DNA from 3 places in the Oceanobacillus sp. FSL W8-0428 genome. Region 3 is predicted to be linked to each of the others. Evidence: predicted binding sites of a transcription regulator. Region 3 holds the regulator's gene; each other region holds the start of a gene.
The links. The regulator Rex, encoded in region 3, represses fermentation and respiration genes when NADH is low (regulators of the CRP and FNR family bind a similar motif). The targets are predictions, from matches to a motif close to TTGTGAAATATTTCACAA.
Positions count from the first base shown of each region.

Region 1: a site for Rex is predicted at 6,148-6,165, ahead of MKY30_RS13060 (FAD:protein FMN transferase). Genes of this name have one in related genera too.
Region 2: a site for Rex is predicted at 8,874-8,891, ahead of MKY30_RS04410 (L-lactate dehydrogenase). Genes of this name have one in related genera too.

Region 1 is NZ_JBBORB010000001.1:2,744,108-2,754,981, forward strand. It holds gene MKY30_RS13020 (nitrite reductase) at 1-329, shown strand, start outside; gene MKY30_RS13025 (thioredoxin family protein) at 371-706, opposite strand; gene MKY30_RS13030 (hypothetical protein) at 970-1,113, shown strand; gene MKY30_RS13035 (SDR family NAD(P)-dependent oxidoreductase) at 1,047-1,709, shown strand; gene MKY30_RS13040 (polyprenyl synthetase family protein) at 1,823-2,809, opposite strand; gene MKY30_RS13045 (Gx transporter family protein) at 2,859-3,413, opposite strand; gene MKY30_RS13050 (NusG domain II-containing protein) at 3,467-3,883, opposite strand; gene MKY30_RS13055 (FAD-dependent oxidoreductase) at 4,042-5,916, opposite strand; gene MKY30_RS13060 (FAD:protein FMN transferase) at 6,259-7,311, shown strand; gene menA (1,4-dihydroxy-2-naphthoate polyprenyltransferase) at 7,332-8,270, shown strand; gene MKY30_RS13070 (energy-coupling factor transporter ATPase) at 8,299-9,105, shown strand; gene MKY30_RS13075 (energy-coupling factor transporter ATPase) at 9,096-9,953, shown strand; gene MKY30_RS13080 (energy-coupling factor transporter transmembrane component T family protein) at 9,950-10,762, shown strand.
Region 2 is NZ_JBBORB010000001.1:988,968-999,841, forward strand. It holds gene MKY30_RS04360 (SDR family oxidoreductase) at 1-431, opposite strand, end outside; gene uxuA (mannonate dehydratase) at 435-1,508, opposite strand; gene MKY30_RS04370 (zinc-binding alcohol dehydrogenase family protein) at 1,528-2,544, opposite strand; gene MKY30_RS04375 (TRAP transporter large permease) at 2,561-3,835, opposite strand; gene MKY30_RS04380 (TRAP transporter small permease) at 3,832-4,308, opposite strand; gene MKY30_RS04385 (TRAP transporter substrate-binding protein) at 4,314-5,330, opposite strand; gene MKY30_RS04390 (GntR family transcriptional regulator) at 5,359-6,033, opposite strand; gene allD (ureidoglycolate dehydrogenase) at 6,128-7,138, shown strand; gene MKY30_RS04400 (hypothetical protein) at 7,308-7,751, opposite strand; gene MKY30_RS04405 (MFS transporter) at 7,760-8,329, opposite strand; gene MKY30_RS24090 (hypothetical protein) at 8,520-8,645, opposite strand; gene MKY30_RS04410 (L-lactate dehydrogenase) at 8,938-9,900, shown strand; gene MKY30_RS04415 (four-carbon acid sugar kinase family protein) at 9,965-10,874, opposite strand, start outside.
Region 3 is NZ_JBBORB010000001.1:2,585,473-2,596,346, reverse strand. It holds gene MKY30_RS12305 (hypothetical protein) at 1-502, shown strand, start outside; gene groL (chaperonin GroEL) at 828-2,459, opposite strand; gene groES (co-chaperone GroES) at 2,678-2,959, opposite strand; gene MKY30_RS12290 (CPBP family intramembrane glutamic endopeptidase) at 3,472-4,173, shown strand; gene MKY30_RS12285 (YdiK family protein) at 4,175-4,369, shown strand; gene MKY30_RS12280 (redox-sensing transcriptional repressor Rex) at 4,455-5,090, opposite strand; gene MKY30_RS12275 (ABC-F family ATP-binding cassette domain-containing protein) at 5,698-7,632, shown strand; gene MKY30_RS12270 (CBS domain-containing protein) at 7,773-8,936, shown strand; gene MKY30_RS12265 (FtsW/RodA/SpoVE family cell cycle protein) at 9,003-10,175, opposite strand; gene tsaD (tRNA (adenosine(37)-N6)-threonylcarbamoyltransferase complex transferase subunit TsaD) at 10,335-10,874, opposite strand, start outside.

The DNA.
Region 1 (10,874 bases), 160 kb from region 3:
CGAAAGAGCTTAATAAACGGTTTGCCGGCAAACAAGTTCCTTTTACATTAAAGATGGCTTATACGGGCTGCCCGATCGGCTGTGGAGAACCAATGATCAGTGATATAGGCGTGATGAAATTCAAGGATCAATACAATTTATATGTAGGCGGAAAAGGCAAGGGATTTGATGCAGAAGTGGGGATGCTTTTGAAAGAGAATCTCGAGCCGGAAGAATTATACGAAATTGTAGAGAGAATTATCGAGAGCTATGCACAGCTGGGAAAGAAAAGAGAGTCTTTCTTTAAATTCTGGAGAAGAATCGGGAAGGATCAATTGATAAATATATAAATAGCATCTTGTGATTTTCCCGTCCAACTTGAAAGTATAATTTACTCCGTATACATTCCATATATTTGATCCAGCTTCTCTTCTAATTGATCAAAACGTACGAAACGGTCCTCACGTATATATTCTTTGCCTTCTATCATCAAAAGCATGATGGGAACAGTGAAGATCAGGAACTTTTCTGCTACTTCTTCTACCTCGGAAGCATCAATATGACCGAGGTGGATAAGAGGATAGTTATCCAGCAGCTCTCTTACCTTTGGTAATATAGCATGACATACACTGCAATCCGGTCTGGATACAAAAAGGAAACTTAACGCATGATTATTCAAAAATTCTTCAGTCATTTTTATGTTAGTTAATTCATGTATCTTTTTCATACTGAGCCCCCTTATGGATAAACATCAATCCATTTATTTTTCTCTCCATATATTATATGACAGAAATATTTTTTTCAAAAATAATTCGTATTTCATACACTGAAACGATACGTGAGTCAAAAAATGTCGTGGAGAAATTAATGCGAAACAGTCTAAAAGAACATGTTACACTAAAATAAATCCATATATAATAACTTTGCCTTTGAATCGGTATTAGATCTAGGGCTCGGCAACTATACGCAGTAATAAGGAAGAATAGGATAATGACAAAACAAATGAAGCGTTTTGAAAACAAAGTTGCGGGGGGCGCTCTGGGATTGGTCATGCCATTGCCCGTCGGCTGCATGATGAAGGAGCGACTGTTATCACTGCACAGCGCAGGAAGGGCGAGGAATTTGATTGGATAGAGGCTGACTTCTCCAATCCACAAACACCAACTCAGGTCATTGAGGAGGTCATTACCCGTGCTGGAAGGCTGGATGTACTGGTCAACAATGCAGGCATGATGCAAGAGATTGCGGTTGAAGAAATGAGCCTTGAGGATTGGGAACGTAATCTCAATGTGAATCTGACTACTCCCTTTCTTCTGATCAAAGCAGCGCTCCCCTATCTGCGTAAAACAAAAGGCAGTATCGTAAACACCGGTTCAGTGGAAGGCTTAGCTTCTAATCCTGGACATGCGGCTTACGATGCTTCTAAAGCTGGACTTCATGGGCTGACGCGGGCGGTAGCTGTAGATCATGGTCATGAGGGAATTCGCTGTAATGCGGTGGCTCCAGGCTGGATTGATACGGAGCTAAACCTTAACTTTATTGAAAACACATCTGATGCAGAGGCATTCCGAAACGACATTGCACGTATTCACCCTGTTGCCCGTACAGGTTCTCCTGAAGAAGTAGCAGCACTTGTCGCCTTTCTTGCGCCGATGAGGCAGCGTTTATCACTGGGCAGGTCTATACAGTGGACGGAGGGAGAATGGCCAAGCTTAGTCTCCCTTGAATAGAGAAAGATAACACAGGCGAGAGAAGTATTTAGAATAATAATGGGCAGTAGATAGTATTTAATAAAAAGAAGAATCCATTTTTTGATACAAAATGGATTCTTCAGATGATATATTTACATTTTTCGATCCAGCAGCATGGTAGTCAATTCATACAAAGTCTCCTTATACTCCCCGTCCGGCAGTTTGCTCAGGGATTTTAATGCTTTGTCTATATACTTTCGGGCAAGCCGCTTGGATTTCTCTATCCCTTTCGTCTGTTCAACAATAGCAAGGACCTCCATTAATTCATCATCTGTCAAATCCGCTTTTTTATTTAGATAAGGAGACAATTTTTCCGGCCGCTCACGTAAGGCATAAATCAGCGGAAGCGTATAGATGCCCTGACGAATATCTGCCAGGGTTGGTTTTCTCACAGTGTTAAAATCCCCTTTAAAATCTAACACATCATCAATAATTTGGAATGCCATGCCGATATAGTGTCCCATACTCCAGGCAAGCATCGTCTGTCTTCGTGTTGCCTGGCTGGTAATGGCACCTGAATAGCAGCTGACGGCAAACAGCTGTGCGGTTTTACCAGAAATACGGGCTAAATAGTCTTTGATACTGGTACCTATTTGATAACGTGCATGGAGCTGATCCAGTTCACCTGTTAAAATTTTTTCCATACTGCGCGCATTAAATTCAAGATGTGCTAATGTACGGGCATATTTGGACAAAATGGTAAAGCAGACACAGAATAAATAATCACCGGAATAGATGGCAAATTGATTGCCTTGCTGTGTATGAATAGTGGGGTTCCCGTGGCGGAAGTCTGCTTCATCAATGACATCATCATGAATCAGCGTTGCCATATGCAATGTTTCCAGTGCTGCAGCAACAGCTATGGATCTTTCTTTATCCTGATTTGATATATCGCCAATCTGAGCGCATAAAAGCGTATAGGCCGGACGCAATAATTTTCCGCCAGAATAGACTAATTCTTTAATCGTGGCTTCGATACGCTTATCATGGATTTGCAGGTGAGATTCAATCACCTGTAGAACCGATTGTAAATCAGATTGTAAGCGGGGATAAGGCCCCCACATCGGGTGAACGGGGATAGCCATAGTTATAACCTCCATTTAACGAACATAGGGAATTTGTTTCGCACTAGGATACTTGATTGAGCTGTGTGTATTTCATTTCCTGCAGACTTCGATAATAGTGAAGCTGTTCTACGTGATTTAATAAATAATTAGCAACCATTCCCATAGCAATACCTGATAGAATACCGAAAAAAGATAAAACAGGAAGGTAGAGCAGAACGTTCCAGGTTTGAGCAACCCAGCTGGCGATTGTTAATTGTCCGATATTATGCAGGATGGCCCCGGCGACACTGACGCCAATTAAGCTGATGCGGGATGGACCGAGCTTTTTCACGCTGCACATTCCAATAAAGCTTAAAGCAGCTCCAGCGGCACTATACATAAAGGAGGAAATCGTACCACCCAAGAGCGTAGCAAGGATAATCCGTATCATGACAACCTTGGATGCGTCTTTAACAGGCAATGTATACAATGCCATACACGTAATAATATTAGCTAAACCGAGCTTTGCCCCTGGAGCGATGGCGAAGGGAGAGGGGATAGCTCTTTCTATTAAACTTATAATGACCGCCTGAGCAGCTAATAACGCAATATATACAAGACGCTGATTATTTGTCATCGCAGACCCTTCCCATCTCTACACAAAGCATTCATAAATTCTCACAAACAGGGTTAAGAACTGATAATGATATCCTCTGTCCCGCCGCTGTCAGATTGAATTTCTACCACGAGCTTATGCGGCAGGCAGACGATTGTCTGACCCGGTCTTGAGATATACCCTGTGCGGACACATATCTGATCGGGACAGGTGGCGCTTTTTATATGGATGCGCTCATTGTCTACTTCAATAATATTATTATCATAATCGGATATCGCAATTTCTATTTCTCTTGTTTCCATATTATCTGTCAGTTGAATTTCTTCTACGACTTCATTATCTACTGTAATCACCGCAACATTTACTGAATCCTCTTCAGCGTACTGAGACTGCTGAGAAACAAAGATGGCAATAGGAAGAAAAGATAGAAGCACCAACAGGACAGTTAAGATAACATCCCACGGTTTCAGCATATGATAGATATCCTTCATTCCCATTCACCCCCTGACGACTTAACCTGTAAGCCTTCATTGTAATCTATAAAATATATAATCTGGTTTTCATCACATTAAAGAAATTGTTCAAGGAAACCGGCCGGAGTTTGCGGATAGTTTCCCTGTTTGTTTTCTAAAGAAAGAAATACCGGGTTTTATTCTCGATCTTTATAAATAGCACGTTCTTTACCATACCAAAGCAGTCCTGATTTTCTTTGCAGCCATGGAACAACCCAGTAATCTAAACCAATGGAACGTCCAGATCCATTCATTAAGGCAATGGAAGCAGGAAGAGCCCAGATTTGATCCCAGCCCAGCATCGCGGATAAAGTAAACATCACCAGGAATCCGGCACTTGCAGCACTTGCAAGCCACGTGAATAAACCAAATACAATAGCGAGCCCAATAAATAATTCGATAAAGGTCATGACCTTCTGCATAAAGATAGCTACTTCCGGTGTCGGCAGCATAATCTGCATAAACCATTCAAAAATACCCGGCATTTTACTCAAAAGTGGTGTAGCCCACTCAGCACCGCCATCAACCGCTTCACTGGCACTGCTGGTCGTTGTTTGCAGCCATTCAAATGGCATGTTCACACTATTTCCTGTCAGCCAGGAGTCTTCTCCGATTCCTTGAAATAGCCTTGAGATACCGGCAGATCCTGAAGTGACTTCGCTCCAGACCGATTCACCCCAAATTTTAGAGGCTGCCTCCTCGAGCCAAAAACCCCCGACAAACAACCGCAATGGTAAGCTCCATAAAACATTGCCATATCTGGTAATCGTATCTCTGAAAATATTGCGTTTATCTTTTGTCTGGAAAAATTCATGCATAATATAATGAAACATATAATAGCCGCTTCTTATTCCGAAAAAATAATACAGATTAACCAAGTGCTTCATCAGATTTGCCAGCCAGCCGCTTAAGCGGAGTCCCATCAAATTAGCTACGCCATATCTGGCGCCAATGGAAACCATCGTACCATGATATTTTCCTTCAAAGGCTTCTTTTTGGCCGTTATCTATTTCTGCAATAATAGATTTAGCTGCTGTGACACCTGTCTGTTCGGCAGCTTCTACAATCTGTGGAGTTGGTTTACCTTCCTCTTCTTCAAAATAAGCCAAGTCGCCAATAACATAAACGTTCTCTAAATTTTCTGCTTCCATATATTCGTTTACTTTGAGACGTCCTGCTCTGGCGGTCGGGATACCGTAATCTTCTGTATCGGAATTTGCTTTGACTCCGGCTGTCCAAATCAGGGTATGGGTGGAAAGTGCTTCACCTGATTTAAATACGACGGCATCTTCTTTTACCTCCACAATTGGAGAGTTTTTAAGCAATGTAACGCCTTTTTTATTTAAATATTTCTCTGCTTTATCCGCACTTTTCCGGTCCAGCATATTTAGGATAGATGAGGCTGCTTCAACAACATACAGCCCGATTTCTTCTTCATCCAGCTTGTTTTCCTTTGCTAAACGATGCTTCCACTCGATGAGCTCTCCTATCATTTCAATGCCGGTAAAACCGGAACCACATACTGTGAAGGTAAGCATTGCACGGCGCTTTACAGGATCATGTTCTAATGCTGCCCGTCTGACAACATCTTCTAAATGCTGCCGGATTCGGACAGCATCCTCCCAGGACCAAAGGGTAAAACCATGCTCTTTTACACCAGGTGTGCCAAAGTCGTTTGCTTCACCGCCCATCCCCAGAATCAGGTAGTCATAAGCAAACTCATCATGCTCTGTTGTAACAGTCTGTGCCGCATGATCGACATTAGTGACATTGTCTGTGATAAGCTTCACTTTCGTACGATTGAATAATTTCCGTAAATCAAACTGAATAGCAGAAGGCTCTACACGGTGTGCAGCTACTTCGTGTAATTCTGTCATCATCGTATGGTAGGAATGCCGATCTATAAGAGTAATAGAAACAGAATCGTCACGTTTGTATTTTTTTGCAAGCTTTTTAGCTGCATGCACACCAGCGTAGCCAGCACCAATAATGACAATATTCTTCTCCGCCATTGTATTCACTCCTCTGTAATCTATAATGTTAACTTTGTGAACAACTGAACAATTTTATTCTAACATATAAAGAAATAATGTCCATACATTTGATAAATAGTTCACAAATTAAAAATATATTTTAAAATATTAAGCTGTGTCATATTAATGACAAAATCGTTGATATTAAAAGATTTATTTGTATTTTTTATAGACATGATACAATATAAATTATACAATTGACATATAAAATTGTGAAACAATTCACATTTAAAACAAAGGAAATTAATGTGATTATTTTCACATATTAAACGATATTTATTATATTAATTGTAATTTAAAAGAATTAAGGGAGGCATGGGAATGAAAAGACAAATTTATATCCTGATGATACTGATGATACTATTCACCGCAGGCTGTTCTACAAGCGCCGATCCAGCAGATGATGAATCACCATTAATCAATAATCCATATAGCGAAACAGAATTCTTATTAGGAACAGTTGTAACGATTAAGATTTATGACGAGGATAAAGAATCGGCATTAGATAAGGTCTTTGATCGAATGGAAGAGCTGGAGCAGCAAATGACAGCAAATGAAAATGGTTCAGAGGTTGCTGAAATTAATGAACAGGCAGGAATAGAACCTGTTCATGTGTCGGAGGATGTGTGGGAGGTTATTAATCAAGGCAAGGATTACAGTGAAATGGCTGAGGGTTCTTTTGATATTGCTGTCGGCCCGTTAACCAGTCTTTGGAATATTGGCATGGAGGGTGCCCGAAAACCGTCACAGGATGAAATCGATGATATACTGCCGCTGATTGATTATGAAAAAATAGAACTGGATGAAACGGAGCAAACAGTTATGCTGAAGGAGTCAGGAATGCGATTAGATTTAGGAGCCATTGCTAAAGGATATATCGCTGATGAAGTAATGGAGCTGTTAGATGAGGAAGGTGTTACAACAGCCGTCATTGATTTAGGAGGGAACATCTATGTGATGGGAAATCAAACATCAGGTGATCCCTGGGTAGTCGGCGTCCAAAATCCATTCTCAGGAAAGGGGGAGACAGTTGGCAGATTAACTGCAACAGATCAGTCCATCGTTACTTCAGGGATTTATGAGCGTTATTTAGAAGTGGATGGTGAAATATACCATCATTTGTTGAATCCAAAGACTGGATATCCATTTGAGGGTGACCTTGCCAGTGTTTCTGTTGTCAGTGAACATTCTGTTGATGGAGATGGGCTTTCTACCTTATTGTTTTCAAAAGGCCTGGAAGAGGGCATAGAATTTATTCAGGATTTCGATGGTGCAGAAGCTATCTTTGTGATGGAGGATAAAACTGTGTATATCACGGATGGTTTAGTTGATAACTTTGAACTGACAGATGAGGACTTTACATTAGTAGAATAGATGAGAGGGAGCTGGCTGTGATGACACTGCCTACGTTTTTGAAGCTGGTAGAAATCCGCACTAAATTGGCAAGTTTGTTTCCATTTCTAATTGGAATATTATTTGTTATCTATCGTTATGATGAGTTTGCCCCGCTGAATACGGCTATCTTTTTTAGCGCCATGCTGCTGTTTGATTTAACAACAACAGCAATTAATAACTACATGGATTATAAGAAGGCACTGAGTGATGACTATCGCAGGAAATCTAATATTATCGGACAGAAGAATATTCCTGAAAAAGTTGTCGTGACATCGATCATTACTATGCTGACGATAGCTTCTTTATTAGGGATTTGGCTCGTATTCCGTACTGATTTATTTGTGCTGATTATTGGTATGCTGTGCTTTGCAGTCGGTATTTTTTATACATTTGGACCTATTCCGCTGTCCCGTATGCCGCTTGGTGAAGTGTTTTCTGGTGTAACGATGGGGCTGGGTATCACCTTCCTGGCTATCTATGTAAATGCTGCTGATCAAGGGATTGCGCATTTTGGCTTTAGCGGATACACGCTTATTTTTGAAATGAATGTTCTTTTACTGCTGGAGATTTTGCTGGTTTCCCTTCCATGCATGCTGACTATTGCAAATATCATGCTGGCCAATAATATCTGTGATTTGGAAGAGGATATTGCCAATCAACGCTTTACCCTTCCTTACTATATTGGCAGAAAAAATGCCTTAATGTTATTTCATCTGCTCTATTTGCTTTCGTTTGCAGCGATTGTAAGTGCTGTGCTGCTTCAGGTGCTGCCTGTTTATGTATTACTTGTCTGTCTGGTTCTGATTCCAATCACAAAAAGTATCAGACAATTTCGGCAAAAACAAAGCAAGCTGGAAACTTTTCCATTATCTTTGAAAAATATGATGCTTGTAAATGGAACGATGGCTATTACCTTACTTATATCCGTCATTCTGTAATATTGGAAAGAGGGGTGGGGAAATGTCAATGACTTGTATTAAAGTAGAAAATGTAAACTTTCATTATAATTTGCAAAAACAGGAGCATACCATTACAGACCTTTCCTTTACGGCCCGGCGTGGAGAGTGGCTGGCTGTTGTAGGACATAATGGTTCTGGAAAGTCGACATTAGCCAGTTTACTAGTTGGCCTTCATACGCCCTCCTCTGGAAAAATCTATATTAATGGTATGGAGCTGAAGGAGGAAACGAAATGGGAGCTTCGCAATCAGATAGGACTGGTATTTCAAAATCCGGAAAATCAATTTATTGGAACTACTGTAAAGGATGACGTGGCATTTGCATTGGAAAATCAGAATATGCCTTATGACGAAATGAAGCAGCGCGTCGATAGAGCGTTAGCAATGGTTGGTATGACCAGCTATGCTGATTATGACCCGTCCCGCTTATCAGGGGGGCAGAAGCAGCGAGTGGCCATTGCCGGGATTTTAGCGTTACATCCAGCAATTATCGTATTAGACGAGGCAATGGTTATGCTCGATCCCAAAAGCAGGCAGGATTTCATGAGCCTCTTAGATGAATTACGGAAGCAGCATCAGCTGACCATTATTTCGATTACACATGATATGAATGAAGCGGCAGCAGCTGATAGAATATTAGTTTTAAAAAAAGGAAAATTGATGGAAATAGGCAAGCCTGCCAAGATTTTTCAAAGGGAAGAGCGGTTAGATGTTCCATTCACCGAGGCATTAAGAAGAAAGTTAAAAGAACAGGGGAGCACCATACCTGATGCCTATATGACAGAAGATGAAATGGTGTGGTGGCTATGCAGATAAATCTTCATCAAGTAACGGCAGATTATCAGGCGGGACCGATTAGAAGTCCGGAGATATTAAAATCAATCAGTACAACAGTAAAGTCAGGATCTTTTACGGCAGTAGCCGGCAAAACCGGATCCGGAAAATCGAGCTTGCTGAAACTGATGAATGGATTGCTTGTTCCGGTAAAAGGGCGAGTATCGATCGGGGAAATAATGATTACATCAGAAAACGCGAAGCAATCAGTGAAGGAAGCACGTCAAAAGGTGGGAATGGTTTTTCAATTCCCGGAATCGCAATTATTTGCTGAAACCGTTGAAAAGGATATTATGTTCGGCCCGATGAATTTTGGTGTACCGGAAGCAGAAGCAAAGCAGATTGCTCTGGAGGTTATCAAGCGTGTTGGTTTAGATGCCTCTCTATTATCTAAGTCACCATTTTCTCTATCCGGCGGCCAAAAAAGGTATGTGGCAATGGCCGGGATATTGGCGATGAGCCCGGATATTCTTGTTTTAGATGAGCCTGGTGCAGGGCTTGATCCAAAAGGGAAAAAAGAAGTGATGGATCTTCTTCATGCCTGGCATAAAGAACGCGGATTGACAACCTTGCTGGTTACTCATGATATGGACGATGTTGCTTTGTATGCAGATGAAGTTATCGTAATGGACGGAGGCAGGATTGTTTTTCAGGATAATCCGGAGAGGTTATTTGCTGATATGGCTGCGATTCACCAATGGGGCCTGGATTTGCCGCAGGCCAGAAAGCTGCAAATAAGGATAGAGCAGGAAGCGAATGTAACCTTATCACAAATCTGTCTGACACTGGCTCAGCTGGCAGATGCTTTAATAGAGGCGGGATTGGCATGAACAAATTAATCTTAGGACGCTATTTTCCGGGTAATTCGCTTCTTCATCGTATTGATCCGAGAGCTAAATTACTGGCCGGGATTTCTTTTATTTTTATCTTATTTATCGCTAATAATTGGATAACATATTTGGTACTTTGGCTTTTCACCTTTACGATGATGAAGTTATCTGGTGTATCCATCCGTATATACATCCGGGGAGTCAGACCATTAATATGGTTGATCTTGTTTACAGTATCACTGCAGGTACTGTTTACTGCAGGCGGAGAAATTTATATTGATTGGGGACCGGTTACGATTTCATCATTTGGATTAATAAATGGTATGTATACATTTAGCCGATTTACCATGATTATTTTTGTTTCAACCGTGGTAACCTTAACCACAAAACCGATTGATTTAACGGACGCAATGAATTATCTGCTTCAGCCATTAAAAAGGCTGAAACTGCCGGTTGATGAGATATCGCTTATGCTGGCAATAGCACTTCGTTTTATCCCGATTATATTGGATGAAACACAAAAAGTAATGGACGCGCAACGTGCAAGAGGTACCACATTTGGAGAAGGATCACTGCCTCAGCAAATAAAAAAAATTGTTCCTATTTTTATTCCTTTATTCGTCAGTTCTCTGGTAAGGGCAGAGGATATGGCTAATGCAATGGAGGTAAGAGGTTACCAGTCTAACAATCCAAGGTCATCCTTTCGCCGTTTGCAGTGGCAGAAAACAGATATAGCAGTCCTTATTGCTATGGTGCTGCTGGCAGTTATCTTATTTATACTGCGGACAGAGGGGCATCACTTTCATTGATTATAGAGAAAAATAAAATTACATGATGAGGTCTCATCTCTGGTTGTGGAATGGAGATGAGACCTCATCATGTAATGGGAAAGTATTTGATGAGAGCGGAAAGTATATAAAT
Region 2 (10,874 bases), 1.6 Mb from region 3:
GGTATGAGTGAACCAATTAAATTCAACCGAAAAACATGATCAAAGCCACTCAACTGCAAATCAAAAAAAGATTTTAAAGAAGTATTTTCGATATCCCCTGCTTCAAATATTTCTTTATCCGTAATGGCATCCGGATGATTTCCTCCAGCTCCATTAATCAGCAAATCACATTCTCCTAATTCCTGCTTCACAACCTCATACGCTTCCTTCACATTTTCTTCATTTAATACATCACAAGATACTGCAATCGCCATACCGCCCTGCTCTTTTATTTCATCTGCTACCTTCTGTCCTTTTTCCACATTTCGATTTAATATTGCTACTTTCATCCCTTGGCGGGCTAGCTCCTTTGCCATAACTTGACAAAGAACGCCGCTTCCGCCTGTAACAACCGCTGTTTTTCCAGCTAGATCTTCATGAGTTGGTAACACTGTTTATGCACGCTCCTTTCTCTTCACTAATTCATAAGCATCCCAAAGACCCCAGAGATGCATGATGCCTAAAGCACGGTCATATAAACCATAACCCGGCCGGCATTGTTCATTCCATAAATGTCTACCATGATCTGGACGGGCATATCCTTTAAAACCTGTCTCATGATAAGCTTTGACAATATCATCAATTGGTACTGATCCATCCTTTGTTCGGTGAGATGTTTCGATAAAATCACCATTTTCATAGATTCGTACATTACGAATATGAGCAAAAGCAATACGATTATGAAACCTGCGGATGATAGCCGGAATATCATTATTCGGATTAGCTCCCAATGATCCGCTGCACAAGGTCAAGCAATGTGAGGGGCTGTCTGAAATAGACAGATACCTTTCAATGGCCTGCTCATTCGTAATAATTCGGGGAAGATTAAACACTGGCCAAGGCGGATCATCTGGATGTATAGCCAGTTTAATATCCTCCTCTTCAGCAACAGGAAGAACTTCCTTCAAGAAATACTCTAAGTTCTTCCATAATTGATCCTCGTCTACTTCTTCATACGACTTAAAAGATTCTTTAATTGTTTTCAGGCGTTCTGGTTCCCATCCAGGCATTGTATAGCCCGAATTGGTTATTTGCTCAATCAAATCATTGGGATTCATATCATTCACTTTTGATGTTTCATAAAATAATGCGGTGGAGCCATCCTCTAATTTTTTATATAAGTCTGTTCGTGTCCAATCAAATACGGGCATAAAATTAAAACAAACTACCTTCGCGCCTATTTTGGCAACATTCCTTAGACTCGTTTTATAATTTTCTATATATTCATTTCTTGTTTCCTTGCCTAATTTTATGTCTTCATGTACGTTAATACTTTCTACTACATCTAAATGAAAACCATATGCATCGGCTTGTTTTTTCACTTCCAATACTTCCTCTTCCGGCCAAACTTCACCTGCTGCACGATGGTGTAATGCCCAGACCAATCCTTCTACACCAGGAATCTGCTTTATTTGTTCCAGTGAAACAGAATCGTTATTTTCACCATACCACCTAAATGTCATTCTCATATCCTACCCACTCCTGCTGCTAAAATGTCAACACAATTTTTCTTACTTCCTCAGGTTTGTTTTCCAATAGATCAAATGCATCCTTAACTTGTTCCATCGGAAAACGATGCGAGATAATCTGACTTGGATCCAGTTTCCCTTTTTCCACTTTTTCAATAACGCCTTTAAATTGATGCGTCTGCAGTCTCGAACCTACAACTTTCAATTCCTTTTTTGTTAATAGCAGCGAAGGTATCGCAGAAGGTTGTTCGTTGAAACCTAATGTAACCACTGTCCCTGCAATAGATGCCAATTCAACTGCCTGCTGAAATGTTTGTGGAAGACCTACTGCATCAATCACCACATTTGCAAGTTCTCCGTCTGTTAATCTCTCTATTTCTTTTGCTACATCTGTTTCTTTCGGTTGAATTGTAACATCTGCACCAATTGAAGCAGCGTAATCTAATCTTGTTTGATTGAAATCAGAGATAATCACTTTCGCCCCATGTTCTTTAGCCAGCAAGAGGCAAGCAATTCCAGTTGGTCCGGCCCCGATAATAAATACCGTATCACCTTCCCTGACTTCTCCTCTATAGGTTGCTTGGGCACCGATCGTTAGCGGTTCAATTAAAGACGTTGCTTCTTCGGAAACACAATCCGAGACCTTATGCCAATTCTTTTCTTCAGCCTTAAGCCATTCACTCATACCACCGTCCCGATGGACACCGAAAACCTCTAATGATTTACAGACATTCGGCTGTCCTTTTCGGCAAGCATAGCATTCTCCACAGTAAAGGATTGGCTCTAGAGCCACTAAATCTCCTACCCTTACAGAAGATACTTCTTCACCAACCTCCTCCACAATTCCTGAAACTTCGTGGCCAATAATCCGAGGATAGACAGTAAAAGGGTTGCTGCCATGATAAATATGGACGTCTGAACCACATATACCGACATTTTTCACCTTAACAATAACATCCTGTAAACCTTCCAACTTCGGTTTTTCTATTTCTACAATTTCCAATTCACCAGGGTTTTCCACCTGTATAGCTTTCATAATGTATACACATCCTTTATTCAAATAAACTTGGTAAGAACAACGATAATGAAGGAACATAGGCTACAATAATTAATACCACCATCGCTACTGCAAAAAACGGTAGCAACTCTTTTACAGTTCTGGTAATCGGTACTTTAGCGAATGTCGATGCTACAAATAGACAGACTCCTACTGGAGGAGTAGATAATCCAATCATTAGAGATAATACCATTACCACTCCAAAGTGAATTGGATCCATTCCCACACTTTGTGCAACAGGCAGTAAAACTGGGAATAGAATAACCAATGCTGCAATTGTCTCCATAAACATTCCTACAAGTAAAAGTAATATAATTATTAATAAAATAACAATTATTGGATTTTCTGAAATAGATAAAATTCCGTCCGCAATAAGAAGTGGAACACCTTCACTAACTAAAATCCACCCGAATGTATTTGCAAAACCCACAAGTAAAAGGATAGAAGCAGTAGATCGTAAAGTAGTCAATAAAATACCAGGTATTTCTTTTAACTTCAGTTCTTTATAGACAAATTTGCCAACAATAAAAGCATACACAACACAAACTACTGCTGCTTCAGTTGGAGTAAAATAGCCGCCAAGAATTCCCCACAAGATAATAACAACCATTAACAGTGCCCAAAATGCACCAAAAAATGTCTTTCCAATTACAGAAAATGACTGTTTTTCTCCCTTAGGATACTGACGCTTTACAGAAATGGCATATGTAACAATTAAAAAGCCAATAGCTAGCAGGACACCGGGAATTGCTCCAGCTAAAAATAAGTCCCCAATAGAAATACTCGCCAATGTTCCGATGATAATCATTGGAAGTGAAGGTGGAAGCATTGGTCCAACTGTAGAAGATATGGATGTAACCGCAGCAGAAAACCCGGCGCCATATCCTTGTTTTTTCATTGCTGGAATCATGACAGATCCTATACTCGCTGTATCGGATAAGGCTGTTCCAGAAATTCCTGCAAAGCCTAAGGAGGAAGCCACGTTTGTTAAGCCTAGTCCACCTCTAATATGACCAACAACAGCATTTGCAAAATCAATAATACGATTAGTAATTCCTCCGGCGTTCATCAAATTACCGGCAAGAATAAAAGCAGGGATTGCCAGCATAACAAATGAATCTAGTCCGGCAAACATGGTTTGCGGAATGACTGTCAACGGCACTCCGGCTACAAGCAAATAAACCAAGGATGATATACTTAAACTAAAGGCTATTGGCACGCCGAAAGCGATTAATAACAGGAATAGTCCAAAAAGCAATAAAGCCATCATATTTGCTCACCCTCCTCGTCCTGATTCTTTCCAGTAAATTGATCAATAATGTAAACAACAGAATATATCATTAATAAAACCGCCAGTAAGGGAACCGCTGCATACGTGTAAGACATTGAAAATCCTAACGTGGGAGCATAAAAATCAGAACCTAGACTGACAAGTTGTATTCCATAGATAAATAATACGATAGAAAACAATAAAATCATTGTAGAAATAACACTTTCATATATTTTTCGGACACGGTCAGACAATCGTTCAATCAATAAATCTACCCGGATAAACTCTTGTTTTCTCAATGCCAGCGGAGCTGCTGTAACAATAGAATACACAAATAAATAGCGGGAAAGCTCTTCTGTCCACATAAAGTCATATGGGAAATAGCGACTTAAAATCTGAATAATAACTACTAGCAACAGAGCAGTAAATAACAGCATTGTCACTATTCCAAGAGTCTTATCAACTTTTTTCATTATATTCATTCTTCATCACCGCTTTCTTCCGCTGCATCTAAAATCTCAAGATACAATTCTAACTGCTCCTCATCAAAATACTCTTCTAACGCAGGCAGCATTGCTTCACGAAAAGCGTCTTGATCCACGTCTTCATTAATTTCCATTCCATTATCCAGCAATCTTTGGAGAACCGCTTCTGTTTCTTCTTCCAATAGACCTTGTGCATATTGCTCTGCTTCTGTTGCAGCTTCTTTTACCGCCTCCTGCTGTTCTTCAGGCAGCGCTTCCAATTGTTCTGTACCTACCACTACATAAATCCAGGAACGTACATGTTCTGTTAAATTCAAATAGTTTTGTACTTCATAGAACCCATTACTTTCAATAAGATCATTCGGATTCTCCTGACCATCAATGACACCTTGCTGTAAGCCGGTAAATACTTCATTTAAACTGATTACTTGAGGTTGAGCTCCTGCCGATGACCAGGAATCTAAAAATAATGGCACATTGGGCACACGCATACTAAATCCTCTTAAATCCTCAGGTGTTGAAATTGGATAATTAGATGTTAAATTTCTCGGAGCGCGCTCCATATAAAATAACGGTGTTAATCCAACATCTCTCTCAATATCCTGTTCGATTCTCTCTCCAATCTCCCCCTCAATCACATTACGCATATGCTCCTCACTTTCAAACGCATATGGAACCGCTAACATTACAGCATTAGGAGTCCATACTTCTAATGTCTCACCTGTAATTGTTAGATCCGTTGCTCCAAAACGAATGGAGTTAATATTATCTACCTCACTGCCCAACTGACTGTTGGGAAAAATCTCAATTACTACTTTTCCATTTGTTTTTTCTTCTACCCGATTAGCAAATTCAACAGCTGTACGATGCCAGAGATGACTTGCATCAGAGATATGTGTCATCTTCCAATGTGTAACATCATCTTCCTTTGCGGAACTCTCCTTTGCTGAAGAGCACCCGCTTAGAATAAGGAGAGTCAGCAAGCTGAATACAAACATTCTCTTTAACATGATGTTTAACCCCTTTATAACATTTTATTTAATTAAAATAGTCAGGATACCTATCCTTTAGTGCCTTTTGATCATATATAAGCAATGCCAGGTGCGCCCGAATCAAATCCTCCGCTTTTTTTTGATTCTTTTCCTTTATAGCCTCAACCATTGCCTCATGCTGTTCAACTAACTTCTTCCAGTTCAATTTTAACTCGATACTCAATTTACGAAGCCGCATAGAATGCGTGTCCATTTTTTGAATTGTTTTCCATACACGTCGCTTGTCTGCTCCCTCTGCAAGCAGCCTATGAAATTCTTTATCTAATATATATAAGGTATTTTCATCATCATCATCTCTTGCTTTTTTCTGTTCTATTACATTCATTTCTAATTTATTCAGACATTCATCAGAAAACTGTTCACATGCTAAACGAATAATTCCTGCTTCCGCCTGCTCTCGTAAAAAACGCGCTTCTTCCACATGATCTAAATCAATTAATGCCACAAATGATCCTCTTTGCGGAAGCACCGTTAAAAGTTCATCTTCTTTTAATCTTAGAAAAGCTTCTCTGACAGGGGTCCGGCTAACCTCCAGCTCTTCAGAAATTTCTTTCTCAGAAATAGCCGCACCAGGAGGCAACTCCAAATCCATAATAGATTCTCTCAATGAATCATAAACAAAATCTCTCGTTGAATGTTTAAATTTAGTTCGATTTAACATCTTCTTATCTCCTTTCTGAAATTTATTCTACCACACTACCATACAAGTATGCTAGTATAAATTTAAACGTTTTCAAGGGAAAGGAGAAATTTCTATGATTCCAAAAAAGGAGCTCCAAGATATAACAAAGAAAATATTTTTAAAGTATGGTGTAACAGAAGAGGCTGCCGAAGCAATTGCTGATGTTCTGGTGCACGCAAATTTAAGAGGTGTCGATTCTCACGGTGTTCTAAGGGTAGAACATTATATTAAACGAATTCAATCGGGAGGTATTAATCCTGCTGCTCAACCACGAGTAACCGAGACCTCCGCCTCAACTAGTGTTTTAGATGGGGATAATGGATTTGGACATTACATCTCTAAATCAGCAATGGATATAGCAATTAAACAAGCGGAAGGAGCAGGAGCCGGAGCTGTAGCGGTCAAAAATAGCAGTCACTGTGGCGCACTTTCTTACTTCGTTGAACAAGCTGCTCAAAATAATTTAATTGGTATAGCGATGACTCACACAGATAAAATTGTAGTTCCTTTCGGCGGATCAGAACCCTTCTTCGGTACTAATCCAATCGCTTTTGGCTTTCCAGCAAATAAGGAAGAACCTGTCATATTAGATTTCGCTACAAGCACCGTTGCCTTAGGTAAAATTTTAAATGCAAAAGAAAAAAAAGAAAGTATTCCCCACGGTTGGGGAGTGGACGAAAATGGTGAAGCTACACACGATCCGAATAAAGTAGTTGCATTATCACCTTTTGGCGGTCCAAAAGGATATGGATTAGCAATGGTAGTTGAAATATTCTCTGCTATGCTGACTGGAGCAGCTTTTGGCCCGCATGTCTCTAAAATGTATGGAGAATATGATAAAAATCGAGAACTAGGACACTTTTTTATGGCAATCGATCCAGCAAAATTTGTTTCCATTGATACATTTACATCTCGACTTGATCAAATGATTCAGGAATTAAGAGAAACTACCCCTGGTCCAAATATAGACAAAGTTTATATTCCTGGTGAGCTGGAGATGCTCAATGCCAAAAAAAGAGGGAAAGAAGGGATTCCATTGCCTGATTCAGTCCTTGCATTTTTGAAACAGGAAATTGTAAAATAAGGTTCAAGATTATAAACAAATAGTAGCTTAATCATCTGATAGAGGGAATTAACATAACCTTTCCCTCTATCTTCATTTAAATGATTCAATTTTTAATAGTTTTAATTAGCTTGATAACCCTTTCTTTGATACTTCTTTTGTATCAAAAAATTAAAACCAATTCCCAACCCTAAAAATAAGAAAGAGCCCCCAATCTAATTTCAATCAATTCAGCTGCTATTCCGATCGCCAAAGTAAATAAAACAATGAAAGCTGCTTCCACCAATCCAAAAACAGTAAAGAAACGCCCCATAATCTCCACTGGTATATTATTTTGATAAAAGGTCAGAAAGCCTGTGTTGGCAAAAGAAAGTGCAAATGTCAGCAGATAGAATCCTGTTGCAGCTGCCATAAAATTTGTGGAGAAGGCAAAAATTAAATAACCAATGGGCGTAAATATAACCCCGAATCCCATCAGTATATTAATTTTTAAAAGCTTAGCAAACAACGCATTAATCAAGGAACCAGCTACAATTCCTGCTCCTGCAATACTGACTAAAAATCCATAGGCGCTTTCATCCAGAAGCAGAACCTCTACTGCAAAAGCAGCCTCCATCGAATCAAGCCCTGTCATAAAAACAGTCACTCCACCAAACAAATATAAATCAAGATAATATATTTATGGTCAGCTCCATACTTTAGAATCTTCTTCCAATCCTGAATAACAGACTGCATATTAATCCTGCCATTTATTTGAGATTGCTCATGCAGATTAGGCAGAAAAAGAATAATTATGGCAGAAATACACAATGCTCCTGCATTCGTAAATATAGCAAGCGCAGGACTCCCAACCATAAATAATGCTCCAGCAATAGATGGCCCCAATATAAAAACGCAGGAATTAATAAAATTACGTAAGGCATTAAATCGCTGGCGATTTCCTTTTGGGACTAACTTAGTCATATAGACAACAGACGTCGGCTCGAACATGGCACTTGCAACATTTATTCCAAACACAATAATATAGATTACCAGTAATGAATCCAAAAAAGGAAGAACAAAAATAAGTCCTGTCCGGAATAAGTCCAGTCCAATCATCAGATGCTTTTGATTCAAATGATCAATAAATGAACCTGCCCAAAAGTTAGTGAACATTGCAGCTAATGGCATTAGAATATACAGTATAGAAACCGCAAGCGGGGATCCTGTCATTTCTAAAATAATTAAATTTAATGCAATCAGGTATATCCAGGCTCCTTAGATACGCCTATCCCCGTTAAAAGTAATGAGGTGTTTTTCCACCCTCCCCAATTTTCTTCCATAAAAAAGCCCGCGTCCTAAAAGTTATTTAAACTTTGAGGACGGGACTTCTTATATCACAGAAGATCGTGGTGCCACCTCATTATGTTTCTGCATCTCTGCAAAAACCTCTATAAGCAACAGAATCAATCATTGCTTCTCCCGATAACGGGAGAACCGGCACATCAACATCTGACAATCCTATGTGCAGCTTCGAGGCTTGGTTCAATATAATTTCGCACGCTCCTTCTCAGCTTCTGGAGTTCTCTGTAATGCTTTTCTTATATTTGCTCTTCTCTTCATCGCTTTTTTTTATAATTTTTATCAGCTTTGATTTTGTTTAGAAATACTATACACATTTCCAGTTAAAAGTAAATAGGATATCCTATTTACTTTTCCACTTCCTTCAAGTATTCTGAGCCTAAGAGAAAACTTATTAAAATACTATTGACTTATATTGTGAAATGATTCACAATATAAGAGTGGAGTATTAATTATAAAACCAAGGGGTGGGCAGAATGATGGAAACAAAATATCAAAAAGTAGATAGAGTTGTTTTAATCGGATCAGGGGCAGTTGGAATCAGTTACGCATTTGCTTTAATGAACCAAGGGGTAACGGAAGAGATAGCAATTATTGACTTAAATGCAGATAAAGCACTTGGAGATGTATGGGATTTAAACCATGGCAAGACTTTTGCGCCTTCTCTTACAAATATCTGGCAAGGGGACTACGAAGACTGTAAAGATGCGGATATCGTCTGTCTCTGTGCAGGAGCAAACCAGAAACCAGGTGAAACACGCTTAGATCTCGTTGAAAAAAACATGAAAATCTTTAAAAAAATTGTGGATGACGTCATGGCTTCAGGCTTTGATGGAATTTTCTTAATTGCAACGAATCCTGTGGATGTTCTAACACAGGCAGTAATTGAGTTTAGCGGTCTTCCTGCACATCGTGTTATTGGAAGCGGCACAACATTAGATACAGCACGGCTCCGTTATAAACTGGGAGAGTATTTTAAAATTTCACCTAAAGCTGTCCATGCATACATCATTGGTGAACATGGAGATACAGAGCTGCCGTTATGGAGCAGAGCAACGATTGGTCCTGTGCCGCTTCATACTTATCTTGAAACGCATGAAAACCACAAAGCTGAGGATCTTGATCAAATTTTTGTGGAAGTGCGTGACGCAGCTTATCATATCATTGAGAAAAAAGGAGCTACTTTTTATGGCATTGCCATGAGCCTCGTACGGATTACAGAAGCTATTTTAAAGAACGAGCATACTGTGTTAACTACAAGCAGCTATTTACAAGGGCAATATGGTGTGAAGGATGTATGTATTGGTGTCCCAACTATCATCAGCCGTAAAGGAGTTCAAGAAATCATTGAAGTACCAATGAACGAGGATGAACAGAAGAAATTCATGCATAGTGTACAGACTTTAAAGGACATTTATGAGCCTGCAATCAAGCATCTATAAATTTTAGATAAATATTAAAAGGTAATAGGAAGCAGATCATTCTGCTTCCTATTACTTTTTTCACCTACTCTTTATCTTCCAGCACTGCCACAACGTCTTTTAACGTTTCCGGCTCTCCGACATTTCCCGGGAAAATAATATAAGCAGCATTTGGAAATTTGCTCTCCGGTCCAGTCTTCCAAACAGGAATACCTGGTTTCACCTGTCCTGCTACTTCTGCACGTTTTACAGACAAGCCTTCTGTTCCGATACTGCTGGAAGTAATCCCTCCCTTAGCAACGACATAACTTGGCTGTACTGCCAAATCCTTCACAATACTCGTTACCGCATCTGAAATTTTTACAGATTGCTTTAATTCTTCCTCTTTCTTATTTTCTCCAAGATCCAGACGTTCTCTGCGCGTATAATAAACAACGGATTGACCATTTTTAATCGCTTCTTCACAAGCTAAACGAACCCGTTCTGTTTCTTTTTTAAACTTCTCTTCATCCTGAACAAGATGTACATCAAATTCAATTCCCTGCACCAGCCCGCTATCCAGCAGATGCTGTAATTGTTCTGTTGTTTTTTTCACATGAGAGCCGACTGCAATCAATCCACCATTTTCCCTGCTTTTAGAAATAAGCATTTCTTCTCTGGTTAATAAAGGTTTATCACTGATATCTCCAAGTACTTTCGTTAAAGAAGCGGCGCTGCGGCAAATAAAATACTTCCCGGCACGAATAGCTTTGATTAATGCCGTAGCAAAAACCTCTACATCCTCATAGCCGACTGCGTTCACTACGATTTTTTGAAAATCCTTAGCCAGCAGCAGCTGTTCTTTAATTTTATCTACTTTTTGATCACGTAAATCCTCTAAAGAGATATAAATGGTATTTTCTTTTGTATATCGGCCATTCGTTTTTTCCTCCACCCATTCACCAAGATCAGAAGCAGTAAATCCAAATGTTCTATCCTTCGCAAATTCTGTATCC
Region 3 (10,874 bases):
AGAAGAAAATGATGAAAATACTGAATCTGAAGTTGGAGACGTTGTAACAAATGAAGGTGGAGAATCAACATTAGTCAGCAAAACAGATAATATTGGTACATTTGAATCTGGGCCAATTGAGTTGACTATTAATAAAGTTAATGGAGTTTCTATGGCTGTAAATGAAGATTATGTAGATGCTTTTGAAACAGATCAATTGGAATATATACAAGTTGATATGGAAGTGGAAAATACATCTGATGATAACGTAGATTTTTATGCTTCACAAGCTATTTTAACAACTTCCACAGGAGAACAATTAGAACCAGATTTTCTTATGAGTGATCATATTGATGGTGAGTTTTTCGGTAATGTTAATAAATCAGGCTCTTCCTATTATGTACTTGAGAATTCCAAAGCCGAAGATGTTGAATCAGTACGCTTAATCTTCAGTGGGACAAGTGATGAAAATTTCGAAACTATTGGTGAAGATATAGATGTTGAAATAGATTTAAACAAATAAGCATTATATTTTTTAATAGAGACTGGGACAAAACCTGGTAAAAAGAGTAGCATCTGCAAAAATAGGCAGACGCTGCTTTTTTCTTAAAATAGACAATACACAATAGCTACACTTACTAGATAAAGTTTAATTACCTACATCATAAATATATACACATGTTACAAAGAAAATAAAAAAAGGCGCTTCCGCAAAAGTGAAAACTTTATACGAAAACGCCCTTTCAGATATTTTTTTGAAATAAAATGTTACTTTTTTGTTACCTTTTTGCCTTTAGGCTTCATAAAAAGGATGTGAACACCTTATATATCAAGGGTTTAAGAATGACTTACATCATTCCGCCCATTCCACCCATGCCGCCCATATCAGGCATTGCAGGTGCTCCGCCTTCTTCAGGCTTATCTGCTACAACAGCCTCAGTAGTCAGGAACATAGCTGCTACAGATGCTGCATTTTGAAGTGCAGAACGAGTTACTTTTGTTGGGTCAACAATACCAGCTTCAACCATGTTTACCCACTCATCCGTAGCTGCATTGTAACCAATACCGACTTTTTCACCTTTTAGACGCTCTACAATAATAGAACCTTCTAATCCAGCATTATGAACGATTTGACGAACAGGCTCTTCTAAAGCACGTAATACGATGCTTGCGCCAGTTGCTTCATCGCCTTCAAGGTTAAGGTCACTTACTTTACCGTGGATATTTACAAGTGCTGTACCGCCTCCTGGTACCATACCTTCTTCTACACCTGCGCGGGTAGAGTTAAGCGCATCTTCAATACGAAGTTTACGTTCTTTTAATTCTGTTTCTGTAGCCGCACCAACTTTGATTACTGCTACACCGCCAGATAATTTAGCAAGGCGCTCCTGTAATTTTTCTTTATCGAAATCAGAAGTTGTTTCTTCAGCTTGTGCACGAATTTGTGCAACACGGCCGGAAATTGCTTCTGGATCGCCAGAACCTTCAACAATTGTAGTATCTTCTTTCGTTACAACAACTTTTGAAGCACGACCTAATTGTTCAATTGTTGCTGATTTAAGATCCAAACCAAGATCTTCTGTAATTACCTCTGCCCCTGTAAGAACAGCGATATCTTCAAGCATTGCTTTACGACGGTCACCGAATCCTGGAGCCTTAACAGCTACAGCGTTGAATGTACCGCGTAATTTGTTTACTACTAATGTAGCAAGTGCTTCGCCTTCTACATCTTCTGCAATCATAAGAAGCGGCTTACCCTGTTGAACAACTTGTTCTAATACTGGTAATACTTCCTGGATATTTCCAATTTTCTTATCAGTAATTAAGATATATGGATCTTCTAATACTGCTTCCATTTTATCCTGGTCAGTAACCATATAAGGAGAAGAGTATCCACGATCAAATTGCATACCTTCCACTACTTCAAGCTCTGTGTTGAAGCCTTTTGATTCTTCAATAGTGATAACACCGTCATTACCTACACGTTCCATCGCTTCAGCAATTAATTGTCCTACTTCATTATCGCCTGAAGATACAGCTGCAATTTGAGAAATAGCTTCTTTGCTTTCAATTGGCTGAGAAATATTTTTTAATTCTTCTACAGCTAACGCTACTGCTTTTTCAATACCGCGGCGGATTCCAACTGGATTAGCACCAGAAGTTACGTTTTTCAGTCCTTCACGGATCATTGCTTGAGCAAGTACTGTTGCAGTTGTTGTACCATCACCAGCAACATCATTTGTTTTAGATGCTACTTCAGATACAAGCTGGGCACCCATGTTTTCAAATGCATCTTCTAATTCAATTTCTTTTGCGATTGTTACACCGTCATTTGTAATTAGCGGTGAACCGAATTTTTTATCCAAAACCACGTTGCGGCCTTTTGGTCCTAATGTTACTTTTACTGCGTCTGCTAATGTATCAACACCACGCAGCATTGCACGGCGAGCGTCTTCACTAAATTTAATATCTTTAGCCATTAAAAATTCCTCCTTCAAATTGATTCAAGGTTTCATTAAAATACATGTTCAAAAAGTTCGATGAAAATGACCGAGAAGTTCAAGGCAGCGCAGCTTTGAGTAGCGCAGCGTATGCTTTTAATACGTGAGCACCGGAAAAGCAAGCTAACGAAGAAATTCGATGTGTCATTTTTATTGGACTTTTTGAATTTCCTTTTAAAGATTCATCGTATATTTGTCTAGCCTACAATAGCTAAAATATCATTTTCACGAAGAATTAAGTATTCAGTACCTTCATATTTTACTTCAGTACCAGCAAATTTAGAGAAAATAATGCGGTCTCCTTCAGAAACTTCTAAAGCAACTTTTTCTCCATTTTCCACACGTCCAGATCCTACTGCAACTACTTCACCTTCTTGCGGTTTTTCCTTTGCAGAGTCTGGAAGTACGATTCCGCTTGCAGTTGTTTCTTCTTGTTCAACAAGTTTGATAACAACACGATCTCCTAATGGTTTAATCATGTAGAATTGCCTCCTTAATTCCAAATCATTTTATTTTTATTAGCACTCTTGTCGAGTGAGTGCTAACTCCAATTAATATAATAATTAATTCTTGTAAAAAATGCAAGCATCATGATGTTGAATTTTTAGAAAAACTTATATTCATTTTTGAGAATACGTTGTTTTCTTTATACTTCATACTTTAAAACTTTTACTATGATAAAATACTTTTTTAGGCAGTGATTACTCATCTCATCGTAAAACGTTGGGAGTAATTTTGTAATACAAATATGCAAAATTGATTTTTTTCATCGTTTGATGCATGATTTCATGTACTTCTGATTATAATTTTCAGTGACAGTTGTGTTAGAATATACGTTATGATGAACTTGCACGTCTTTAGATCAGTGGTATCATTACCCGTCCAGCAAAATCACTTATGATGTTTTCTGCTTTACGGGACAAGATGGGCAGTTCCTTTTCCCAATGCTTTTTTACAGCTGTTTTTAATTTTAGATTAAAGGAGCGTTTTTATGACTCGAAGATATATATATGTCATGCTTACATATATCATTATGCAAATTTCTGTTTATCTTGCAGTACCATTACTGGTATTGGTATTCCATGCAGACCCGGTGCTTGCTAATATTTATTGGGCTGTTTTTAGTTTTGCTGCCGGCCTTGTGATTGTTCTATGGCTGTTAAGACCAGATATGCAGGTTCGGGCTCATCCCGACGCTGCTGGCGCTGGTGCTATCATTGTCTGGTCTGTTCTAGGAATTATTATGGCACTTCTTGCTCAAGGACTGGCTGCTACGATTGAATTAGAGGTATTTGGAATAGATCCTGGTTCAGAGAATACACAGGTTCTTATGGATCTTGCTCGTATTGCACCTATATTCATTATTCTTCCAGCAATTTTTGCGCCTATATTGGAAGAAATTATTTTCCGGAAAATCATTTTTGGATCTTTGTATAAAAAAATGAATTTTTTCTTTGCAGCCTTTATTTCATCTCTTATCTTTGCCGTGATTCATTTAGACTTTCTGCATATACTAGTGTATACAGCAATGGGATTTGTTTTTGCATTCCTTTATGTACAGACAAAGCGTATTATTGTACCAATCATCGTGCATGCAGGAATGAATACTCTTGTAGTAGTGGCTCAACTTACATTAGATCCGGAAAAAATTCAACAACAGCTTGAACAAACAATTTTATTCTTTGGAGGGTAACATGCATCGACCTTATTTAGTTAAAGCAATTGTTTATGTTTTATTCGGTGCTTTATTTGTTTATTTAGGTATCCTAAGCAAAGGGGCAACCGTCTGGGATACTATTACACTTATATTGGCCGCATTTGCAGCATTAAATTTTTATGCCGGATTTCGGATGCTGCGATTTTATTTTAAAATAAAGAATAAAAAATAAAAAACTAGCTCTTAAACAGTCTCTTTCATTTCAGAAGACCTTTAAGGGGCTAGTTTTTTTATGGATAAACAATGTCCAGACTATCCTATTCCTTTTCTAAGGAATAATGCTTGAGAAAATATACAAGCGATTGTAATTCTACTGTTAAATCGATATGATGCACACGAATATGATTTGGAACAGTAATACGTGCCGGCGTGAAGTTCAGGATTCCTTTAATACCTAGATCAACAAGTCTCTTTGCAGTTGCATCTGCTTCTTCAGCCGGGATAGTTAAAATGGCGACCTCAATTCCCTTTATTTTCTCTTCTAATTCATCCACATGATAAACCGGAACTCCGCCAACTTCTGTCCCTACTTTTGATTTATCTGCATCAAATGCCATCGTGATCCGAATATTATTATTTTTTAAAAAGTTATAATGTAAAAATGCAGTACCCAGATTTCCGACACCGATTAAAGCAACGTTGGTTATCTCATGCTGATCCAGTGTACTTTTAAAAAAACCTAATAAATACTCAACATTATATCCATATCCCTTTTTCCCAAGAGCCCCAAAGTAGGAAAAATCCCTGCGGATTGTTGCAGAATCTACTTTAACAGCATCACTTAACTCTTTAGAAGATACGCGCATCTTCCCCTGCTGATATAAATTATTGAGAAATCGATAGTATAAAGGCAAACGCTTTGCTGTTGCCTGTGGAATTTTATTTTGTTCCATTGAAACGGCCTCTCTTCGGTTACTAAGTATAGAAAACAAATATTTTACCATAATCAAATATTTGTAAATATAAGTTTTCTTTGTAGTGCGTGTTCAAAAAGTTCGATAAATAGGATCAAGAAGTTCAAGGCGACTAGCTTTTTCCGAACGGACTTTCACAGGATGTGATGACTTCTGTGTTGTCCGCAAATGTTTTCCGTGGGACGAGTAATCGCAGTCCCAGTCCCAATGGAAAAAGCTAGTCAACGCACTTCTCACGTGTTGCGATGGCTTCTGCGTTGCCCACACGACGTGGGCGTTCTTAGTAGAAGATCCTCTTATCGCTGCGTCATCTTTATTGGACTTTTTGAACATCCTCTTATATTTCAAAAAATAAATAATGCGCTAGCGCATTCTATACTATTAATATTAACAGAAATAGAGCCGAGTTGGCGAACTTTATTATAATTTTATTGTAGCTTCCATTTGGATACGTTACACTTATAGATGGAACCCTATTCCCTTGTACAGGATTGTTCAAAAAGAAAGGATAGTAACTGCATGTATCCTTTCATTATTTTATTTACTTTTTGAACAGCTTTTTTGTGAGTTAGAAAGGATGGCAATGATGATTTTAATGCAATTAAATGGAATCTCTAAATCCTTTGGAGCAGAAGAGATTCTTTCTAATATAAAAATTGAGATTAAAAATAATGAGCGTATTGCAATAGTCGGCCGAAACGGAGCCGGAAAATCGACCCTGCTAAAAATCATGGCGGGCGAAACCTCTTATGATGAAGGAGAGATTTTCAAACCAAAAGATTTAACATTCGGTTACCTCTCGCAGCATATGACTTTAGAGTCTGGAAAAACAATTTGGAAGGAAATGCTGGATGTATTTACTCCGCTTTTGGCAATGGAGAAAAAATTACGTGAACTGGAATCACAGATGGCAGATCCTTCTGCAATCGATCAATCAGCTTACCAACAGCTGCTTGAAAGATATGACAAGCTTCAAAATGATTATCAATTGAGCGGCGGATATGTTTATCAAGCAGAAATCAAGTCCGTATTAAATGGACTATCCTTTGGAGATTATGATTATGACACATTGATTACGGATTTAAGCGGTGGACAGAAAACAAGACTAGCACTCGGGAAGCTTCTCCTGCAAAAGCCGCAGCTTCTTATTCTGGATGAACCGACAAACCATTTGGATATTGACACACTCACATGGTTAGAAGGCTATTTAGTAAATTATCCGGGTGCCATCGTTATTGTATCGCATGACCGTTATTTCTTGGATAAAACCGTATCTATTGTTTATGAAATTTCCAGACACCATTCCAAAAAGTTCCATGGGACCTATAGTAATTATTTGACTCAGAAAGCCCTGGATTATGAACAGGAGAAGAAAGAATTCGAGAAGCAGCAGACAGAGATCAAGCGCATGGAGGATTTTATCCAGCGTAATCTGGCACGCGCTTCAACAACCAAGCGTGCACAAAGCAGACGAAAAAAACTTGAAAAGATAGAGCGCCTCGACCGCCCTTCGGGTGATGAATCCTCTGCATCTATTTCCTTCCAGATTAACCGTTTAAGCGGAAATGATGTACTAAAAATAAAGGATTTAGCTTTTCAATATCCAGATACAGACCAGCCGATTTTTCAAAATATTTCACTTCATGCCAACCGCGGCGACCGAATTGCATTGGTCGGTCCAAATGGTGTCGGCAAAACAACGTTATTAAAAAATATTGTAGGTAAGCATCAGCCTAATCATGGTGAGATACAATTAGGTACAAACGTTCAAGTAGGCTACTATGATCAGGAACAGGCAAATTTAAATTCTAATAAAACGGTTCTTCAGGAGCTTTGGGATGATTATCCCTTAATTAATGAAAAGGATATTCGTACTATCCTGGGAAATTTTCTGTTCTCTGGTGAGGATGTATTAAAGCCTGTATCAGCCCTGAGCGGCGGTGAAAAATCAAGACTGGCTCTGGCAAAATTAAAAATGCAAAAGGCAAATTTACTGATACTTGATGAGCCGACAAACCATTTAGATATTGATAGTAAAGAAGTATTGGAAAGTGCTTTAATTGATTTTCCTGGAACAATTGTATTTGTTTCTCATGACCGTTATTTTATTAACCGAATCGCTGATCAAGTTGCAGAAATGCAGGCTGGCAATGTAAAAATATATCTTGGCGACTATGATTATTATTTAGAAAAAAAGGCTGAAGAAGAAGAACGGCGTTTGTTAAAATTACAAGAACAGCAGATGGATCAGGAAGAGCCTGCTTCCACTGCAAAAAAGCTCAGCTTTCAGGAAGATAAACAACGCCAACGCGAGGAACGAAAACGAAAACGACGAATTGAAGAACTCGAAACATTGATTGAAGAAAAGGAAGCAGAAATTGCTGCGATTGAACTGGAAATGACCAATCCAGATGTATTTGATGATCATAAAAAGACGATGGAATTAACCGATAAATTATCAGCTTTAAAAGAAGAGCTGGATGTCTTTATGAATGAATGGGCAGTATTAGAAGAGAATTAAGCAATTGATATAATTTTCAGATTGTTGTATAGAGCAGGCATAATGATGGCCTGCTTTTTTTATATACTGTACAGGTTTAAAGCAGTAATCACTCTTCCTATGATAGATAATCTAATGTGATAAATGGAGGTTGTTGTCCCGTGGCGATACCCATCGTTACTTTTTTGTTTTTTATTCTTGTTAGCTTAACGTACTACGCATTTAAGGAAACAACGTTATCTGCCCCAATCACTGAAGAAGTACGTTCCGATTCTATTCTTCGTTTTCTTCCCTTTGCGGTCATTTTTATCGGCCTCTTCAGCAGCGTATGGCTTACTGTGGCTGTTTCACTTCCAATTGCCCGGTATTTCTCCAATTCTGTTTCGCCATTCTCTCAAGCAATAAATGAATTCATTATTGTGCTTGGTTTTAGCATGCTATTATTTGGAATTTGGGTCAGTTTGGGATTCTTATTACCAAAGTGGCTGACTAAAAATCATCCTCAGCTTGTCAGGAAAGGATTATCTCTGGTATTCCGCAATTCCATCGGGAAAGCAGAAATAAATTTACAGACATCTTCGAACAAAAGCCCAGGTGAAGCTCAAAATATTATTGAATTCAGTGGAAAAGACGTAGGAGAAATTGCAACGCATCGTACCGACTTAACTGTTCTGCAAATAGATGCAACACTGGAGGAAGTATTTTCCCTCGTTCAAGAGGTAGAATTTACAAGAATTCCGGTTTACGAAGAGGATATTGATCAAATTGCAGGTATATTATACGTAAAAGACTTCTTTCGTGTTCTAAAAACAGGCGTGTCCCCTGCCTTCTTCTCCTTAAAAAACATTATTCGTCCTGCAGTATATGTCAGAATGAACCAGGAAATTGATGATATTTTTAAGGAAATGAGGGAAAGAAATTATACGATTGCCATCGTTCTCGATGAATTTGGAGGAACGCATGGATTAATTACATTAGAAGATATTATCAGAGATATTACAAAAGACTTGTTGGAGGATCAAAAGCCAATTGCGGCTGAATCAAAGGATATTCTGCCTCTTACCGGCAGCCGTTATCTGATTAATGGATCAACCAGCTTATTTGATTTAGAAGGTACACTCGGTATAGAGTTTCCCATAGATACACCACATCAAACATTAGACAGCTTTTTATCTGATTTAACTGCCAGTCAGCCTGAAAATCAGAACAAAATACACTTTAAACATCTGTTATTTAATATACAGTCTGTGAAGAACGGAAAAATTGAATCAGTAATTGTTACCGTGCATGATGAGGATACTATAGAGCATCAATTTATCGGTTAGTTTTAATTATAAAGCAAAAGCGCATCAAGATTAAAAAATCTCTCATGCGCTTTTGCTTTATTATTTTTATTTAAATAAATAGTCATTCTGTATGGTTTCTTCTACGGCTACTCTATAAATAACTGCTACACCCAGCATCGTTGACATCACCGAGCTTCCTCCATAGCTTATTAAGAGTAAAGGAATACCCGTAATTGGCATAATTCCAACTGTCATACCGATATTTTGAAAAACATGGACAAGCATTAAGCTTAAGAATCCAAAACAAAAATATGCTCCAAACGGCGAATGCTTATAAATATTTAAACCAAGTGTTACTAATTTATATAAAAACATGAAATAAAGAAGTACAACAAAGGCACTGCCAACAAAACCAAAGCTTTCTCCTATAACAGAGAAAATAAAGTCGGTCTGGGCTTCCGGATAATTCACCTCAATGCTTCCCATTCCTTTTCCAAACAATTGACCTGAACCAAGTGCCATATGGGAACGTTCAAAGTGAAAGTTGGCATCCGATGACTGCTGAGACGGATCAAACCAGGTCATTACACGGTCGATTTGATAAGGTTTTACCCCAATTGTTTCTTCTGCAAAGTTTGGAAATTCAATTACTATTAGTAAGGCACCTGCAACAACGACAACTCCTGATATAATTAAAGAAAAGATAATTTTCCAATTAATCCCTGATAAAATAATCATCATCCCAGAAATAAATAAATATACCATTGCTGTTCCAAAATCCGGCTGCAGCATAATCAGAAACACAGGGATAGCCGTATACAACAGTAATTTTCCAAGAAGCCGTATATCTGTTTTAAAGGTGCTTACTTCAAATTTTTCTTTATGTTTGCTAATCACTGCTGCCAAAAAAAGAATTGTAGATATCTTAACAAACTCCGCTGGCTGTAAAGTCAGCCCTGGTATAAATGTGTACCAACTTTTTGCACCGTTTATGGATCTCGCAATAAATTCCGGACTGATTGGAAGCAAACCTAATAATACAACACCTGCTAAATAAATATAAAGACTCGTTTTATATAATTGCTCTAAATCTAAAAACTGCACAGCTGCAATCATTCCAATTCCAATGCAGTAGAAAACCATTTGCCGGATCACAAAGTTTGTATTATACTGCTCCAGCTGCTGTGCATTATATATCGCTAAAAAACTTATTATCGCAAAAGCTATCAATAATAAGATTAAATCGGTTTGAAAGTAATAATTTTGTTTTTTATTCATCGGACTCCCACCAAATTTCTTCTGTCGCTACCCTGTCGTTTTATGAAGCTATTCCAGCCTTAATTCTTCATAATTCTCATTAGCGAAAATTCAAAATAGCCATTATTCCATAAAGACCTCATCACGTATTTATCCATAGACTTCGTTGATTAGCTATTATTATTCTAACATTAAAGAAGGATTTGCGTTTAAATCAAGTGCAGCAAATTTTTCTTTTTTGTATAAAATTGTCCCCGCAGCTGCAATCATTGCTGCATTATCCGTACATAAATGAATCGACGGAATGTACAATTCAATATCCTCGCTGCTAAAACGTTTTTTCAGACTTTCCCGTAAGCCTTTATTTGCTGCAACACCACCCGCAACAATAACCTGCTTTACATTATATTCCTGTGCTGCGCGGTATGTTTTTTCAGTTAATACCTCAACTACACTTTGTTGAAAGCTTGCTGCAACATCTGAAGGATCTAATGTTTCACCACGCTGCTCTGCATTATGAAGCGTATTGATAACAGCCGATTTTAAACCGCTGAAGCTAAAGTCATAGCTTCCTTCCTCCAGCCATGCACGTGGGAAATCAATCGTTACTTTTCCTTCAGCACTTAAACGGTCGATTTCCGGACCGCCTGGATAAGGAAGCTTCAGCATTCTTGCCACTTTATCATAAGCCTCTCCTGCCGCGTCATCTCTTGTTTCACC